Regions from separate parts of the Comamonas resistens genome, predicted to be linked through region 1. Evidence: predicted binding sites of a transcription regulator. Region 1 holds the regulator's gene; the other holds the start of a gene.

Region 1 (4,416 bases):
TCGGTCCATCCGTGGCGTGTTCGCGCGCTGGCGATGGATCATGGTGTTTCTCACGCAGCTGTTCTTCTACGGTATGCCCTGGCTGCAGTGGGGCGAGCGCCAGATGCTGCTCTTCGATCTTGAAGCGCGTCGCTTTTACCTGTTCGGGCTGGTGCTTTACCCGCAGGATTTCATTTATCTGACCGGTCTTCTCATCATCAGCGCGTTGGCGCTTTTCCTGTTTACGGCGGTCGCAGGGCGTTTGTGGTGCGGTTTCTCCTGTCCGCAGACCGTTTATACCGAGATTTTTGTCTGGATCGAGAGCAAGGTCGAAGGCGATCGCAGTGCCCGTATGCGCATCGACAAGGGCGGCTGGACTTTCGAGAAGATCTGGAAGAAGTCGCTCAAGCAGTTCCTCTGGATCGCCTTGTCCCTGTGGACCGGTTTCACCTTCGTGGGCTATTTCGTGCCCATCCGTGAACTGGGTGTCGAGTTGCTGGCCCTGAGTGGCAACTGGCAGATTTTCTGGGTGCTGTTCTATGGTTTTGCCACCTATGGCAATGCCGGCTATATGCGCGAGCAGGTCTGCAAATACATGTGCCCTTATGCACGTTTTCAAAGCGCCATGTTCGACAAGGACACCATGATCGTCAGCTACGACGCAGAGCGCGGCGAGGGGCGCGGTCCGCGCAAGAAGGGCAGTGACTACAAGGCCGAAGGTCTGGGCGACTGCATCGACTGCAAGCTCTGCGTGCAGGTCTGTCCCGTGGGTATCGACATCCGCAACGGGCTGCAGTACGAGTGCATTGGCTGCGGCTTGTGCATAGACGCCTGCAACTCCGTGATGGACAAGATGGAGTATCCACGCGGCCTGATCCGCCTGACCACGCAGAATGCCGTGTCCAAGGCATGGAAGCATGCGCAGATGATTCGCCGCATCTTCCGTCCGCGTGTGCTGATCTATACCTCGGTGCTGGTGGCACTCAGTGCCGCCATGATTGCCAGCCTGGCGATGCGTGAACCCGTGAAGGTGGACGTCATCCGTGACCGGGCGGCGCTGTCGCGCATCGTGGCCGGAGGCAAGCTGGAGAACGTTTACCGCCTGCAGATCATGAATGCCACGGAGACCGAGCAGAACTACCGCATCAGCGCCGTGGGCCTGGATCATCTGGAGGTGGCTTCCGAGCAGGAAGTGACCGTAGGCCCAGCGGAGACACGTGGCATTGCCGTGCGTCTGCAGATTCCCTATGGCTCGGCCGATCCTGGTTCGCACACCATCCATTTCAATCTGGATGCCGTGCAGGCCCAAGGTGGGCGCGTGTCCGAGAAGGCTGTTTTCCTGGTGCCGCGCTAGACGGCAAGGTTATCGACTATCCGCAACAATAGCTTGGCTGGCGCTGCGCATCTGGCGATGCGCCGCACTGGCAAAGTTCCACATTGAAAGAGATCCGCCATGTCGGCAACAACCCCAAGCGCAGCACGTGCGGCAAGCGCAGCCAAACCACAGCATCCCGAGGACGGCAAGCCTTGGTGGAAGTTCGCCCATGTCTGGCTGGTTCTGGCGGGCCCGGCCGTTGTGGTCGTCGCAGGCCTGGTCACGGCCTATATCGCCATGAGCAAGCCTGACCCCGTGATCGACCCCGATTACTATCGTCATGGCATCGAGATCAACCAGCGCATGAGCGAATCACAAAAAAGCCTGGCCCCGGCACTGACCGGGCGCAATCATGCGGCAACGCCTGCACAAGATCACCCTACAGATCGCTGATGCCGGGTTGCAGGGCACAGCACTCCATGAAAAAAGGCCGCCCAGCGGCCTTTTTTCATGGAGCATGCTCTGAAATTCAAAGCGCCTTGCGCAAGTAGAGTCTATGTTTTGCGTAACGACACCTATGAAGTGAAGATTTAATAGGCGCTGGCTGCTATCAATTAAAGAATTCCCGTGCCTGGGTTTCTCGGTGTTTGCCCGCAAGGGGCTGGTCAGTTCGGCCCGGCAATGTGCAGAATGTCCTCACCGCTCCCCGCAGCCCAAGGAGATTCGTGATGGACACTCAGCGCTGGATGTGGATTGCATGGCCCGCATTTTTGGCCGCCGCAGTCCTGGAAATGGTGGTTTTTGCCTTTGTTGACCCGATGGATGTGCACTGGATGGGGTCGCCACTGGAATGGTCGCGCAGCGCCGTCTATACGGCAGCATTCTTCGCCTTCTGGCTGGTCATGCTGCTTTGCAGTCTGATGACGCGCAGCCTGGCGCGCTCGGCGCAGGATTTGAACAACGGCATCGTCTCCGAGCCTTTGGCCGATTGACAAGCTTTCCAAAAGAACAAGGCCCGCTGTAAGCGGGCTTTGTTCTTTTGAGGGTTAGTAGATCAGCTCTGGCATTGCTGGCTGTTGACAATGCGCTTGAGCGCTTCGGTATCCAGAATGCGCAAGTGGCGCTGCTTGACTTCCACAATGCCTTCTTCGGCGAACTTGGAGAAGGTGCGGCTCACGGTCTCCAGCTTCAGGCCCAGATAGCTGCCGATTTCCTCCCGGGTCATGCGCAGCACCAGTTCCGACTTGGAGAAGCCGCGGGCAGCCAGGCGCTGCACCAGATTCAGCACAAAAGCGGCCAGGCGCTCTTCGGCGCGCATGCTGCCCAGCAGCAGCATCACGCCATGCTCGCGCACGATTTCGCGGCTCATGACCTTGTGCACATGGTTTTGCAGGGCCGTCACCTCGCGCGAGAGCTGCTCGAGCTTGTCAAAAGGCATGACGCAGACTTCGGCATCTTCCAGCGCCACGGCGTCGCAGGTGTGATGGTCGTTGACGATGCCGTCAAGGCCGATGATTTCACCGGCCATCTGAAAGCCGGTGACCTGGTCGCGACCGTCTTCGGTGGCCACGCAGGTCTTGAAGAAGCCGGTTCGGATGGCGTACAGCGAAGTGAATTCCTCGCCGTTGCGGAACAGCAGTCCGCCACGCTTGATCTTGCGGCGCGTGGCGACGATTTCGTCGATGCGCTCCATTTGCTCATCGTCCAGGCCCATGGGCATGCACAGTTCACGCAGATTGCAGTTGGAGCAGGATGCTTTGATGGTCTGAAGATTCATGGCTTGCAGCAGCGGTGCGGACGCACAGGGAGTGAGGCCGCGCCGTTCATTGACCTCTAGGTTGGTAATGAGATGGATCAAATTGTCGCAGCACTTGCCTTGTTATCCCTTGATGTGAATCAAGGACAAGGGGTTTGCCTTGGGGCACAGTGAAGACACTGATTCCAAAAACACGCGCTCGCTGCAACAAGACGGGCATCCGGTCAGGCTGAAGAGAAGCTCGATATCGGTGTCCTCTGCAGTGTGGGTGCACCCTGACTAAGAGCCATGACCGCAGTTACGCCCGAATTGCTAAGCCGTTTTGATATTCCGGGGCCTCGCTACACGTCGTTTCCAACAGCCGACCGTTTTGTTGAGGCTTTCGGCCCTGAGGACTATACCCTGGCACTGCAGCAGCGCAAGGCACATTCGGCTGCCCGCGCGCTGCCGCTGTCCCTTTATGTCCATGTGCCGTTCTGCGAGTCGCTGTGCTACTACTGCGCCTGCAACAAGATCATCACCAAGCATCACGAGAAAGCGGCGCAGTACCTCGACTATCTGCGCCGCGAAGTCGCCATGCATACCGAGCATTGCGGCAAGGGCCAGGTTGTCAGCCAGTTGCACCTGGGCGGCGGCACGCCCACGTTTTTCAACGACGACGAGCTGCGTGCCTTGATGGCGCTGATGCGCGAGCATTTCAAGCTGGACCCCGCGGGTGAATATTCGATTGAGGTGGACCCTCGCACCGTGAGCAACGAGCGTCTGCAGGCGCTGAAGGAAATGGGTTTCAACCGCCTGAGCTTTGGCGTGCAGGATTTCGATCCCGATGTGCAAAAAGCCGTGCATCGCGAGCAACCGGCACAGCAGGTCTTTGCCCTGGTGGAAAAAGCGCGCGAGCTGGGCTTTGTGTCCATCAATGTGGACCTGATCTATGGTCTGCCCAAGCAGACGCCTCAATCGTTTGCGCGTACGCTGGAGCAGGTCAATGCCTTGCGCCCTGACCGCATAGCGCTTTATGCCTATGCCCATCTGCCCGAGCGCTTCAAGCCACAGCGTCGCATTGAGTCTGCTGACCTGCCCATGGGGCAGGACAAGCTCAATATGCTCTCCAGCGCGATCGATGCATTCATGGACGGCGGCTATGTCTATGTGGGCATGGACCACTTTGCGCTGCCCGATGACTCTCTGGCCATTGCCAAGCGCCAGGGGCGTCTGCACCGCAATTTCCAGGGCTACAGTACCCAGCCTGACTGCGATCTGATTGCGCTTGGTGTCTCTGCAATCGGGAAAGTGGGGGCTACCTACAGCCAGAACGTCAAGACGCTGGAAGAGTATTACGACGCTCTGGACAGCGGCCAGTTGCCCG
Region 2 (4,416 bases), 1.3 Mb from region 1:
AGAGCCGCTGAAGCTGCGCACCACCAGCAACTCCACCCGCGTGCATGCGGAATACGTAGCCGAAATGGCCCGTCAGCTGATCTTTGCACAATACGGTGGCGAAGCCTATACCCGCGGCCTGAACGTCTACACGACCCTCAATGCCGGTGAACAGGAAGCTGCCTACAAGGCATTGCGCGACGGCATCATGAACTACGAGCGCCGCCAGAAATACCGCGGCCCCGAGAAATTCATCAATCTGCCCAGCAACGCCCAGGAGCGTGAAGACGCCATCGACGATGTCCTGGCCAACCACCCCGACAACGGCGATGTGATCGCTGCGGTGGTGCTGGAGGCTTCTCCGCGCAAGATTGTGGCTTCACGGGCCGATGGCGAGCATTTCGAAATCACGGGCGAAGGCTTGCGCCCTGCCGAGTCGGGTCTGAGCCCCAAGGCCCCACCCAACACCAAGATTCGTCCTGGCGCCGTGATTCGCGCCGTCAAGACAGCCAAGGGTTCCTGGGAAATCACCCAGCTGCCCGAGGTGGAAGGCGCTTTTGTTGCCATGTCCACCGAAACCGGTGCCATCCGCGCTCTGGTCGGCGGCTTTGACTTCGAGAAGAACAAGTTCAATCACGTGACCCAGGCCTGGCGCCAGCCCGGCTCCAGCTTCAAGCCTTTCATCTATTCGGCTTCGCTGGAACATGGTTTCTCGCCTGCCACGATGATCAATGACGCGCCCATCTTCTTCAGCGCCGCGACCACCGGCGGCCAACCCTGGGAGCCCAAGAACTACGACGGCACATACGCCGGCCCCATGACCATGCGCACGGGCTTGAACAAGTCCAAGAACATGATCTCCATCCGCCTGCTGCAAGCCATAGGTCCCAAGGCAGGCCAGGAATGGGCAACACGCTTCGGCTTTGAAGCCGCCAAGCAACCGGCCTATCTGACCATGGCCCTGGGCGCTGGCTCGGTAACGCCCTTGCAGATGGCCGGCGCCTATTCGGTGTTTGCCAATGGCGGCCACCGCATCAACCCCTGGTTGATCGCACGTGTCACGGACCACAAGGGGCGCGTGCTGTCGGAGTTCACCCCTCCGCCCGTCAGCCAGCTGCCCCAGGCCATTCCGGCCCGCAATGCCTTCGTCACCGGCACCATGCTCAACGACGTTGCCAGGGTTGGCACTGCCGCCCGGGCTCAGGCCACTCTCAAGCGTCCTGACCTCTATGGCAAGACAGGTACCACCAACGACTCCGTGGATGCATGGTTCGCCGGCTATCAGCCTTCCCTGGCCGCCGTGTCCTGGATCGGCTACGACACTCCCCGCAATCTGGGCTCGCGCGAGACCGGCGGCGGCCTGAGCCTGCCCATCTGGATCAGCTTCATGCAGCATGCCCTCAAGGGCGTCCCCGTGGCTGAGGTTCAAGCGCCTCCTGGCGTGGTGAGCATGGGTGGCGACTGGTACTACGAGGAAAATGCCCGCGGCGGCGGTGTACCCAGCCTGGGCATGGAAAGCGCTGCGCCTTCTGATGCTGGCCCCGGCGCAACCCCAGCCCCTGCAGCAGAAGAACGCAGCCGCATTCTGGATCTGTTCAGGAACTGACGCCCCTGCGCCGCACTAGCGGCTGCGCCCCAAACAAAAAAGCCTGCCACCATCGGTGACAGGCTTTTTTATTGAGGAGCAGTGCTCAGTTTCAGGCCAGTGCCTTGAACTCCAGCTTCAGGCCCGATTGCTCGCTCGCATATTGGCTGAGGTTGGCAAAGAATTCACCAGCACCCTTGGTATCCAGCCAGATCTGTTGCACCTCGTCAAAGCGATAGTGAAAACCACCGGCCTTGGCTGCCAGCCAGATTTCATGCAGGGGCTTTTGCTGGTTGATCACAATCTGGCTGCGGTTTGCAAACACCAGAGTCACCATGCCCCCCACACGCTGGGCGTCGATATCGGCATCGGTTTCGTCGTCGATACGGTCACAGCATTGCTCGACCGCCAAAAGCAGTTGGTCGGCGCGGTCCAGATATTCAAGGTCAGTCATTACAATTTGCCCATGTTGAAAGCCAATCAAATTCTAGTCAGGTGCATTGCCCTTGCAGCTTGTGCGGCGTCCATGGCCGCTATTTCCGGCTGCGGACAAAGAGGGTCTCTCTATCTGCCCAACACACCTTCAGCTCAGGAGCGCGCCACCTTGCCCGAGTCGCTGGGCATTTCCTCCCGCTCGGCGGATACAAAGCCGGCACCTGTAGTGCCTCTGGCACCACCTCCCCAAGATGAGGCCTATTAGGCCTCCGGTAAAAGCCAGCCCCGAGGCTTGATGCATATCAACATGGGTTGGGGGCTTAGCCCCTAGAGTCCAGGCACCTTGTCCTTTGACAAATTGCCTGCCATGCCCATAGAGCTCTATCGCGACAAACACCATGCCTGTCTGATGTTCACCGACCTCATTGAGGAAGATGGGCAGGCGATCCAGGCCAATCAGTTCCTGATCGTGGACAACGGTACAGGAGCCATCATCGACCCGGGCGGCAACCTGGCTTTCAACGAGTTGTTCATGGGCATGTCGCGGCATTTCCCGCCGCAAAAGCTGGCCTATGTGGTGGCCTCGCATGCCGACCCGGACATCATCGCCTCGCTGGACCGCTGGATGACCAGCACCCGCGCCCAACTGGTGATCTCGCGCATCTGGGAGCGCTTTGCGCCGCACTTCACCAAGGTCGGCAAGACGGAAAACCGCGTCATCGGCGTGCCCGACTCCGGCGGTCGCCTGCCCCTGGGTAACAGCGAACTGGTGCTGCTGCCCGCGCATTTTCTGCATGCCGAAGGCAATTTCCACTTCTACGACCCGATCAGCAAGATTCTGTTCACCGGCGACCTGGGCGTATCCCTGACTACGGGCGCCGAGGCCCAGACCCCCGTCACCGACCTGCTGCCTCATATCGCCCGGATGGAAGGCTTTCACCGCCGCTACATGGTCTCCAACAAGATTCTGAAGCTGTGGGTGCAGATGGCGCGGCAGTTGCCCATCGCCATGATCGTGCCTCAGCATGGCGCGCCCATCATGGGCCAGCAAGCCATTGGCGACCTGTTCAACTGGCTAGAAGGCCTGCAGTGCGGCATCGACCTGTTCGACCAGCGCTCTTACCAGTTGCCTACGGCCGAGATCGACCCCGTATCGCGCCAGGTGCGCCCACCATTGCGTGCTGTTGCAGGCTGACGGTTCACGACTTGCCCAAGTTCGCGTAAGTTCTATTATTTTTTGATAGCGCGTACCGCACGCCAGCCAAGCAAAGTGGCAAGAATCACTGCATAGACAGCCACTTCGGCAAAGTTGTTCTTGCCCGCGCGCATCCAGAAGAAATGCAGCAGCGCCAGCGGGACCACCAGATAGACCGCACGGTGCAGCCACTGCCAGCGCTTGCCCCCCAGAGCCCTTAGCACCCATTTCGGCGACGTTGCGGCCAGCACCAGCAGGACGGCCCAGGCCGTAAAGCCCACCAGGATGAAAGGCCGCTTGGGAATATCGGCCACGATATCGCCCCAATCCAGCCCCATGTCGAACCAGGCATAGCAAAGCAGGTGCAGGCAGGCGTAGAAGAACACATACAGACCCAGCATGCGGCGATAGCGCACCAGCAGAGTCCAGCCCGTGATCTGGCGCAGCGGCGTTACCGCCAGCACGATGCAGAGAAAACGCAGCGTCCAATCGCCCGTGCTGCGCAACAGGGCTTCCGCGGGATTGGCACCCAATCCATCGTTAAAGGCTGCATAGGTCAGCCATGCGCAAGGCAGCAGACACAGCACAAAGACCAGCGGCTTGGCCCAGGGCTGCAGCAACGGTTTTTGCAACCAGGCCTGCATCAATAGAACTTTTTCAGATCCATGCCCGCATACAGCTGTGCTACCTGATCGCCATAGCCGTTGAACAGCAGCGTCTTGCGCTTTTTGGCAAACAGGCCGCCCTCGCCTATGCGCCGCTCGGTCGCCTGGCTCCAGCGCGGGTGGTCCACATCGGGATTCACATTGGAATAGAAGCCGTATTCGTTGCGCGCAGCCTTGTTCCAGGCCGTACCCGGCTCCTTGTCGGTCAGCCGAATTGCCACCAGCGACTTGGCACTTTTGAAGCCATATTTCCAGGGCACGACCAGGCGCAGCGGCGCGCCATTCTGGTTGGGCAGGACCTCGCCATACATGCCAAAGGCCAGCAATGTCAGCGGGTGCATGGCTTCATCCAGTCGCAAGCCTTCGGTATAAGGCCAGTCCAGCACCGCGCTGCGCAGCCCCGGCATCTGGGATTTGTCGGCCAGGGTGACGAATTCCACATACTTGGCGCTGCCCAGAGGCTGAACCTTCTTCAGAAGCTCGGACAACGAATAGCCGACCCAGGGAATGACCATGGACCAGCCCTCCACGCAGCGCAGGCGGTAGATGCGCTCCTC

Evidence for each region. The regulator FNR, encoded in region 1, switches genes on or off when oxygen is low (the NO sensors DNR and NnrR bind a similar motif). The targets are predictions, from matches to a motif close to TTGATNNNNATCAA.
Region 2: QMY55_RS03550 (oxygen-binding di-iron domain-containing protein) is a predicted target of FNR. The motif match lies at 2,292-2,305, and genes of this name have one in related genera.

The regions. Positions count from the first base shown of each region.
Region 1 is NZ_CP125947.1:2,115,230-2,119,645, forward strand. It holds gene ccoG (cytochrome c oxidase accessory protein CcoG) at 1-1,333, shown strand, start outside; gene QMY55_RS09920 (FixH family protein) at 1,433-1,747, shown strand; gene QMY55_RS09925 (hypothetical protein) at 2,023-2,286, shown strand; gene fnr (fumarate/nitrate reduction transcriptional regulator Fnr) at 2,349-3,071, opposite strand; gene hemN (oxygen-independent coproporphyrinogen III oxidase) at 3,339-4,416, shown strand, end outside.
Region 2 is NZ_CP125947.1:782,930-787,345, reverse strand. It holds gene QMY55_RS03560 (penicillin-binding protein 1A) at 1-1,585, shown strand, start outside; gene cyaY (iron donor protein CyaY) at 1,677-2,018, opposite strand; gene lptM (LPS translocon maturation chaperone LptM) at 2,031-2,264, shown strand; gene QMY55_RS03550 (oxygen-binding di-iron domain-containing protein) at 2,367-3,194, shown strand; gene QMY55_RS03545 (protein-methionine-sulfoxide reductase heme-binding subunit MsrQ) at 3,230-3,838, opposite strand; gene msrP (protein-methionine-sulfoxide reductase catalytic subunit MsrP) at 3,838-4,416, opposite strand, start outside.